2 regions of the Micromonospora sp. NPDC048930 genome follow, and region 1 is predicted to be linked to the other one. Evidence: riboswitches for the same ligand, from Rfam matches in the RefSeq annotation. Region 1 holds a riboswitch; the other holds the start of a gene.
What was found. Region 1 has a riboswitch for cyclic di-AMP ahead of ACGFI9_RS10470 (transglycosylase family protein). Riboswitches for the same ligand answer to the same signal wherever they lie in the genome.
Positions count from the first base shown of each region.

Region 2: another riboswitch for cyclic di-AMP. It lies ahead of ACGFI9_RS20635 (NlpC/P60 family protein); the one in region 1 lies ahead of ACGFI9_RS10470 (transglycosylase family protein).

Region 1 is NZ_JBICUB010000003.1:351,040-355,626, forward strand. Features, by position in the region: gene ACGFI9_RS10455 (M4 family metallopeptidase) at 1-47, shown strand, start outside; gene ACGFI9_RS10460 (YbaB/EbfC family DNA-binding protein) at 115-576, opposite strand; gene ACGFI9_RS10465 (radical SAM/SPASM domain-containing protein) at 655-1,665, opposite strand; gene ACGFI9_RS10470 (transglycosylase family protein) at 1,795-2,448, opposite strand; cyclic di-AMP (ydaO/yuaA leader) riboswitch at 2,454-2,618, opposite strand; gene ACGFI9_RS10475 (glycoside hydrolase family 3 protein) at 2,808-4,587, opposite strand, start outside.
Region 2 is NZ_JBICUB010000007.1:319,673-324,259, forward strand. Features, by position in the region: gene ACGFI9_RS20625 (C40 family peptidase) at 1-647, shown strand, start outside; gene ACGFI9_RS20630 (N-acetylmuramoyl-L-alanine amidase) at 712-2,739, opposite strand; cyclic di-AMP (ydaO/yuaA leader) riboswitch at 2,971-3,106, shown strand; gene ACGFI9_RS20635 (NlpC/P60 family protein) at 3,119-4,153, shown strand; gene dcd (dCTP deaminase) at 4,201-4,587, opposite strand, start outside.

The DNA.
Region 1 (4,587 bases):
TACAGACCTCGTTCGTCGTCGACGACACCGCGGTCACCCTGAGCTGATCCGATCAGCAACGCGAGCGGCCGGTCGTCGTCCTCCCGACGACCGGCCGCTTCGCCGGGTCAGGGCTCAGGCGGGCCGGTCGGCCCGGGCCGCGGTGTCCCCGGCCCGGTTGAGCCGGGCGACCACGCCCTCCATCGCCTGGCTGAACATCTCCATCTGCCGCATCGACTGCTCCTGCAGCCCCCCGAGCCGCGCGGCGAGGGCGTCGACGTCGTCCCGGGCCGAGGCGCTGACCTGCACGTCGAGCTCGGCCAGGGCGGCGTTGACCGCCTCGACGACCTGCCCGCAGACGCCGTCCCAACCGGCCGAGGTGAGGGCCGGGTCGACGGTCACCGACTCGATCCGTCCGCCCTGGACCGCCACGGCTCGGACCCGGCCGTCGGCCGCCACGCCCTCGGCACGCAGCAGTCGCCCGGAATCACCGTCGGTGTCCTCGGCGGCGCGGGCCCGCATGGACGACAGCGCCTGCTGGGTCTGGGTGAGCAGCTCGTCGAGGCTCGCGGCCGCGGAGAACGGGTCGTTGGTCATAGCCGCGCTTTCTTCACGTCTTTCCGGAGCACCGTGACGATAGCAATTGCCCCCGACGGCGGCGGTGCGCGCACCGCGTCAGAACGTCCGCCGGTACAGCGAGCAGCCCTGACACACCTCGGGCGGCGTGTCGCCGGCGAGTCGCCGCCGGAACGCGCGGTACTCCGCGCCGTACCAGATCTCCGGGAAGGACCGTTCCGCGACCGTGCCGAGCCGCACCCGGTCGTCGCCCATCACCATGCAGCAGGGCTGCACCACGCCGGTGCTGGTGATGTAGGCCGCCTCCCACGGCCAGGAGCACCCCGGCCGGTCGCCGGGGGCGGCGGGCGGCGTGGCGGTGCGGGGCAGCCGCAGGCGTACGCCGAGCCGGTCGGCCTCGGCCGCCGCCCGCTGGAACGCCTCGGCGGCCCGGTCGGCGTCCACCCCGGTCCAGAGCGCCTGGTCGGCGGTGAACGCGCGGATCTCGGCGTACCGGCCGGCGGGGTCGGCGTCGGAGAAGCTGTGCGACAGGTTCTGCACGTGCAGCTCGTCGACGCCGATCCGGCCCAGCAGCCGGACCAGCGCGGGCAGCTCGTCGACGGTGTCCCGCATGGCGACGAAGACCACCCGGATCCACGGGGTGTCGCTGCCCGCCGCCCGCTTCGCCGCGACCAGGCCGGTCAGGTTCGCCACCACGGTGTCGAAGTCGGCGCCGTCGCGCACCCGCTGGTACGCCTCGGCCCGGGCGCCGTCCAGCGAGACGTGCATCCAGCCCACCCCGCTGGCCACCAGCTCCGCGGCCCGCCGCCGGGTCAGCAGGGTGGCGTTGGTGTTGAACCCGACGGTGATGTCCCGCGCCACCGCCGTCGCGATCATCTCCATCAGGTACGGCGACAGCAGCGGCTCGCCGAGCCCCTGGAGGGTGAGGCCGCGCAGCCCGGGCAGGTCGTCCACCACCCGGTGGAACAGCTCGGGGCGCATCGCCCCGGCCAGCTTGTTGACCGGCGGCCGGTACCGGACCAGGCACATCAGGCAGCGCAGGTTGCAGGCGGAGGTGACCTCCAGCTGGAGGGTCGTCGGCAGCGGCGGATCGTCGACAGCGACCGGCATGCCCTCGCTTGCCCGGGTGCGACCGCGCTAAACCGGCCGTCCCGGGTGCGACGAACGCCCGGCCGGGAGCGTCGGCCGGGCGTTCGTCGTGCGGTGGACCGGCTGCTGGTGGTCCGGTCCGGTGCCGGGTCAGCGCAGGCGCAGCCGCTGGCCCGGGAAGATCAGACCCGGGTCGTCGCCGACCACGCGCTTGTTGCGCTCGTACAGCGCCTGCCAGCCGCCGGCGAGGTTGTGCGCGTCGGCGATCTCGGACAGGGTGTCCCCCGGCTTGACCGCGTAGGTGCCGCCGCTGCTCGGGGTGGTGGCGCGGTGCTTGCGGGTCACCGGCCGGTCACCCCGGTACGACCGGTCCTTGGTGGCCTTCTTGTGCGCCCGCTTCGACCCGCCGTCCGGCCTGGACGAGTAGTGCTTGGCCGAGCCGGCCTTCTTGCCGCAGACCGGCCAGGCCCCGATGCCCTGCCCGTCGAGGACCTTCTCCGCGATGGCGATCTGCTCGCCGCGGCTGGCCAGGTCGGCACGGGCGGCGTACTGCTGGCCGCCGTAGCCGTTCCAGGTGCTCCGGGAGAACTGGAGCCCGCCGTAGTAGCCGTTGCCGGTGTTGATGTGCCAGTTGCCGCCGGACTCGCACTGGGCGATGGCGTCCCAGTTGACGCTGGAGGCGCTGGCCGGTGCGGCCGGCCCGAGGATGGCGGCGGCGCCGGTGGCGGCGCCGACGACGAGCGCCCCGACGGCGAGGCGACGCGGCGTGGTCCGTCGGTGACGAGCGACGTGTTCACTTGCCATGGTGGGTTTCCTCCACGCCGACGAGGTGAGCTGTCGGGTTCGGGCCGAGGAGCCCGGCCGCGCATGGCGGCTTCACCCCGAGGTGTCGAGCACCGAGGAACGTGGGTCCCCCGCTCCCGCCTGAGGTCAGGTACCGCCGGGCCGGTGGCGGAATTAGGCGTTACCGGCCCGTGGTGTCCGCGATCGCGAACGGCTACGACGTTAGGAACGGTTTGCGACGAACGCCCACTTCTTGTGAAGTTCTTCACCCGGCCGGGCGACGGCGTCGCCGTCCGGGTTGCGCGGGGGCCGGACGTGGTCTATCAGCGGGCTCATCACCCACAGTGACCGTCCACGCCGGCCCCCCCGTCGCCGTCCCTTCAGTACGTCAGGCCGTAGCCCTGCGGGAAGAGCGGGACCTGCCCGTCGCCGGCGTTGATGGGCTGCTGGCTGACCGAGTTCATCCAGGTCATCGGCAGTTTGCCGGTGGGCGCGTACCCGCCGAAGAGGACGTCGGCCACGCCGGCGCCCTCGGTGCCGGGCAGCCAGGAGGCCAGTAGCGCGGACCACTTGGGCAGCTCGGCGGAGATGTCCATCGGCCGGCCGGAGACCAGCACCACGATCACCGGCACCCCGGCGTTGCGCAGCGTCGAGATCGTCCGCAGGTCCTCGCGGTCCAGGCTCATGCTGCCGGTGCGGTCGCCCTGGCCCTCCGCGTACGGTGTCTCGCCGACCACGGCGATCGCGGCCCGGTACGTGCCGTCGATGCCGGTGCCGCGCTGGTTGTAGGTGACCGTGGTGGTCGGGCCGACGGCGGCGCGGATGCCCTGCAGGATCGTGGTGCCGGGGGTGATGTTCCCCGAGGATCCCTGCCAGGAGATGGTCCACCCGCCGCTCTGGTTGCCGATGTTGTCGGCGTTCTTGCCGGCCACGAAGATCTTGTTGTTGTCCCGCGCCAGCGGCAGCACGCCGCCGGCGTTCTTCAGCAGCACCTGCGACTGTCGGACGGCCTGCCGGGCGAGGGTCCGGTGCGCGGCGCTGCCCACCGTCGCGGTCCAGCTCCGGTCGGTGTACGGGCGCTCGAAGAGCCCGAGTTCGAACTTCTTGGTGAGGATACGCCGGTTGGCGTCGTCGATCCGGCTCATCGACACGTGCCCGTTCTGCACCTCGGCGCGCAGGGTGCTGATGAAGCTCTTCCAGGCGGTGGGGACCATCACCATGTCGATGCCGGCGTTGATCGCGGTGCTCACCTCGGCGGCGGTGAAGCCGGCGTTGCCGTCGATCTGGTCGATGCCGTTCCAGTCGGAGACCACGAAGCCGGAGAAGCCGAGCTCTCCCTTGAGGACGGTGGTGATCAGGTACTGGTGGCCGTGCAGCTTCACCCCGTTCCAGCTGCTGTAGGAGATCATCACCGCGCCCACCCCGCGCTGCACGGCGGCCTGGAACGGCGGCAGGTGGATGGCCCGCAGGTCCGCCTCGCTGAGCTGGGTGTCGCCCTGGTCGTCGCCGCCGGTGGTGCCGCCGTCGCCGACGTAGTGCTTGGCGGTGGCGAGCACCGAGGTGGGTCCGCCGAGGGTGTTGCCCTGCAGGCCGGTGACCAGGGTGGACAGGCTGGACGGCAGGTCGGGGGTCTCACCGAACGACTCGTAGGTACGCCCCCACCGGTCGTTGCGGGCGACGCAGAGGCAGGGCGCGAAGTCCCAGTCGAGGCCGGTGCCGGTGATCTCCTCGGCGACGGCCTGGCCGATCTGCTGCACCAGGGCGGGGTCGCGGGTGGCGCCGAGGCCGATGTTGTGCGGGAAGATCGTCGCGCCGTACACGTTGTTGTGCCCGTGCACGGCGTCCACCCCGTAGATCATCGGGATGCCGAGCGGGGTGGCGAGGGCGGCCCGCTGGAAGCCGTCGTACATGTCGGCCCAGGACGTGGCGGTGTTCGGCGACGGCGCGGAGCCGCCGCCGGAGAGGATCGAGCCGAGCCGGTAGGTGGTGAGGTCGGCGGCGGTGACCGAGCCGCGCTCGGCCTGGGTCATCTGGCCGATCTTCTCGTCCAGGGTCATCCGGGACAGCAGGTCGGCGACGCGGGTGGCGACGGGCAGCGACGGGTCCTGGTACGGCAGGACGGCGGCGGCGGCCGGCACGGGCGCGGCCAGGGCGGTGACC
Region 2 (4,587 bases), on a different contig from region 1:
AGGAGATCGGCGCCCTGCTGGTGAGCACCAAGCCGGGCACGCTCGGTGAGCAGCTCGTCATCCTCGACCGGCTGGCCGCGCAGCAGCGCAAGCAGGTGGCCGGCGTGCTGGCCATCCGCGACAAGTACAACGCGCAGAAGCAGAAGCTGGACGCGCTGATCGCCACCCAGATCAAGCAGCGCGACCAGCTGGCGGCGAAGAAGAAGCAGATCGACTCCGAGATCAAGCGGCTCACCGCGATGCTGCCGGTGACCTCGGTACGGGTCGAGGGTTGTCCGAGCATCGACGGCGTGGTGAGCAGCGCCGCCCGTACCGCGATCAGGGTCGCCTGCGCGCAGGTCGGCAAGTGGTACGAATGGGGCGCCACCGGCCCGAACACGTTCGACTGCTCCGGCCTCACCCAGTACGCCTACAAGGCGGCGGGCATCTACCTGACCCACTTCACCGGTGCGCAGTGGAACGAGGGCCGGCCGGTGTCCCGCGCCGAGGCCCGCCCCGGTGACCTGGTCTTCTTCTACAGCGACCTGCATCACATGGGTCTCTACCTCGGCAACGGGCTCATGGTGCACGCGCCCCGCACGGGTAAGCAGATCCAGGTCGCGAAGATCAGCTACATGCCGGTAGCCGGCTTCCGCCGGGTCACCTGACCTCCCTCAGCAGCACGAAGGCCCCCGGTCCACGCGGACCGGGGGCCTTCGCCGTCGGGACCGGTTACGCCGGCGCGCCGACCGATGCCGGCTGGATCTCCACGTCGTCGAGGTTGACGAACATCACCCGGTGGCCGAACTGCACCTGCACGTACTTGTTCTCGCCCCGGATGACGGTCCAGTCACCCGGCGCCGAACCGTCGAACGTGACGGCCCGGTAGTACTCGCCCGGCAGGACCCCGCCGACCGCGTACCGCTGGCCCGCCGGGAACTTGTACTGCAGCGGCGAGATGGTCTGGTACGGCACCCCGGCCGGGTACGCCGCCCGCTCGGGGTAGGCCCGCCCGTACACCGGGATGGTGGCCTTCCCGGGCTTGGGGGTCACCACGAAGCCCTCGGCCCACTTGGCCGTGGGCGCCGAGGCCGGGTTGTAGAACCACGCCTTCTGGCCGAGGTACCAGATCGCCGTCCAGTCGCCCTGGACGCCGGCGAGGGCGTACGTCTGACCGGCGGACGCGCGGGCGCCGTGGTCGGAGATGTACATGGTGTCCGGCGTGCCGTTCGGGCGCAGCCCGAGGTCGTTCACCAGCGGCGCGTCCACGCTCGGCGCGGTGCGCAGGATGACCGAGGAGGAACCGCGCAGCGGGCACGGGGCTGCCGGCGGGGTCGGCTTCGGAACGCCCGGCGGCTGCTGGTTGCAGCCGTAGAACGCCGGCTGGTTGGTGGCGTAGTCCGGGTCGATGGTGACCAGGCCGGTGTGCGGCGTGGCGGTGCCCTGGAACGGCGCCTTCATCAGGTCGAAGTAGTGCGACCAGTCCCAGTACGGGCCCGGGTCCCAGTGCATCCCGGCCACGTTTCCGGCGGTGGTGCCGGGGACATTGTCGTGGCCCAGGATGTGCTGCCGGTCCAGCGGGATCTGGAACCGCAGCGCCAGGTGCCGGACCAGCTTGGCGGAGGCCCGGTACATCGCCTCGGTGTACCAGGTGCCGTGGCCGGCGAAGCCCTCGTGCTCGATGCCGATGGACTTGGCGTTGACGTACCAGTTGCCGGCGTGCCAGCCGACGTCCTTGGCCTTGATGTGCTGGGCGACGTAGCCGTCCACCGAGCGCAGCGTGTAGTGCCAGCCCAGGTAGGTCACGGTCTGCACCAGCTTCACGCTCGGGCCGAAGTAGCCCTCGGTGTCGTGGATGATGATGTACTCGATCTTCTGCTGGGCCGGCCGGTTGGCGAGGTCGTAGTTGCCGTAGTCGCCGGCGCCCGGGCCGTACTTCCCGTACGGCGCGGGGATCCACTCGCAGGCCAGGCGGACCGGGCACTCCAGCCCGTCCGGCCGCTCGGCGCGGCGCAGGCCCAGCTTGTGCAGCCCGGACTCGTCCGGCGTCACCGCGGTGGCCGCGAGGGTCACCCGCTGGCCGTCGTCGGTGGTCCGGGCGGCGCCCTGGCCGATCTGGTCGTAGACCTCGTCGGCGAAGGCCGCCGCCGCGTCCTCGGTGTCCGCGCCGGAGTATCGGGCCACCGCCCCGTACCAGGCCGCCGGGTCGCTGTCCGCGCCGACCGGACCACCCAGGTCCTTCTGGTACGACGCGAGCAGCGCCGCGCCGCCCCGGATGTTCGCGGCGGCGTCGGTGCGCAGCGTCTCCACCGGGATGCCGGTGAGCGCGGCGGCGGCGTCGACGGTCTGCAGGGACGCCTGGGGCAGCACGTCGCCGGAGGGCGCGGCGGCGACGGCCGGGTCGAGCGTGAGCGGGCGGGAGTCGTCGCCGCGCGGGTCCTCGTTCTCGTCCACGTGCGAGCTGGACGGGGTCGAGGCGACCTGCTCGGCATCGGTCAGGTGCATCGGCCCGTAGCCGCCGCTGGTGCTGGGCTGGCCCGGGTGGGTGTCCCAGCGGGACTCCAGGTACGAGACGCCCAGCAGGACGCTCTGCGGCACGCCGTACTGGTCGGCCGCGGCGGCGTACTGCTGCTGCCGGTCGGCGGTGTCGGTGGTGGATGGTTCGGCGGCCACCGGGCCGGTGGCGCCGAGGGCGGTGGCTGCCGCGACGGCGGCGGCCAGCAGTATCCGTCTGCCCGACGGCGGGGGTGAGAGGTGCATCAAACCTCCAGACAGGGATGGGGGTCACTGCGCTCCCACCCTCACTCCACGCCCGGCCCGTGGTCAATACCTTTCTGCCCTGTAATACCTGCTGAAGGAAATCTTCACCGGGCCCGCGATCGCGAATTTGCGTACGGAGTGTCACGGCGTCTCGGGTTGCGGATTGATAACGGCGATCTCTACTCTGGTCTGTCGTCGACCGCCAGTTCACCGCCCAGCCCGGGTGGTGACGGTCGGACACCGCCGAGTCGCCTCCGGGCGAGCCGGGGACCCAGGTGCCTGGGGTGAATCCGCAGCCTCTGCGGTAGGGCGGCTCCCTTCCCGCCCGAACCCGTCAGCTAACCCGGTAGGCGGTCGGGAAGAAGGAGTACGGAGCCCGGTGGCACACCATGCCCCGCGGCCACCGTCGGTCCGGTCGCTCGACCGGCTGACGGCTGCGCCGCGTTCACGCTGGTCCCGCTTCACCACCGCCCTCGCCGCCCTGGTCGGCACCGCCGTCATCCTGACCGGCGGCGCCACGGCGGCGCACGCCGATCCGTCCGTCGCCGAGATCGAAGCCCAGATCGACCGGGACTGGAACAAGCTCGAACCGATCATCGAACAGGTCAACGCAACCCGCGAGGACCTCGCCGCGAAGCGCAAGCAGGCCGCGGCGCTGGCCAAGCAGATCGCCCCGCTGCAGGCGAAGGTCGACGAGGCCCTCGGGCAGGTCGGCGGCCTCGCCGCCGACGCGTACAAGGGGAACAGCATCTCCACGGTGAACGCGCTGCTGGGCAGCCGCTCGCCGGGCGAGGTGGTCGACAGCCTCGAACTGCTCGACCGCTTCGCGCACCGCCAGCAGCAGCAGGTGCAGACCGTGGCCGACCTGCGCGACCAACTGGCCGCGAAGAAGAAGCCGCTGGACGAGATGATCGCCAAGCTGGCCCGTACCGAGGCCCAGCTCGCGGCGCAGAAGAAGCAGATCGACGCCGAGATCGCCCGGCTCCAGAAGCTGCGGCTCAAGGTGTACGGCAACGGCGGCGGTGGGCCGCTGCGTCCCGCGCCCTGCCCGGCCGGCTACCCGGGCGGTCCCGGCGGGGTCGCGGCCAAGTTCGCCTGCGCCCAGATCGGCAAGATCTACGTCTGGGGTGCCGCCGGCCCGGACCACTACGACTGCTCCGGCCTGACCATGGCCGCCTGGGCCAAGGCCGGCGTGTCACTGCCGCACAACGCCCGGCAGCAGCACGACGTCACCCGGCGGGTGAGCCGCAGCGAGCTGCAGGTCGGCGACCTGGTCTTCTACTACAGCGACCTGCACCACGTCGCGTTGTACGTCGGTGGCGGCTGGGTGGTGCACGCCTCCCAGTCCGGCAAGCCGATCACGATGAAGCGCGTCGACGACGGCCAGATCAACAGTTACGGCCGTCCGGGCTGACGGTCGGCAGAGGGCTCCCGCGTCGCGGGAGCCCTCTGCGTCCTCGTTCAGCGGGTCGGCCAGACCCGCCAGTTCTGCCAGGACCGGCTCGGGGTGGGGCCGCGCTGTCCCTGGTAGCGCGAGCCGTAGACCTCCGACCCGTACGGGTGCTCGGCCGGCGAGGAGAGCCGGAAGATGCAGAGCTGCCCGATCTTCATGCCCGGCCAGAGGGTGATCGGCAGGTTCGCCACGTTGGAGAGTTCCAGCGTGACGTGCCCGGAGAAGCCGGGGTCGATGAAGCCCGCCGTCGAGTGGGTGAGCAGCCCGAGCCGGCCCAGGCTCGACTTGCCCTCCAGCCTGCCGGCGAGCTGGTCGCCCAGCGAGATCACCTCGAGGGTCGAGGCGAGCACGAACTCCCCCGGGTGCAGCACGAACGGCTCGCCCTCGGGAACCTC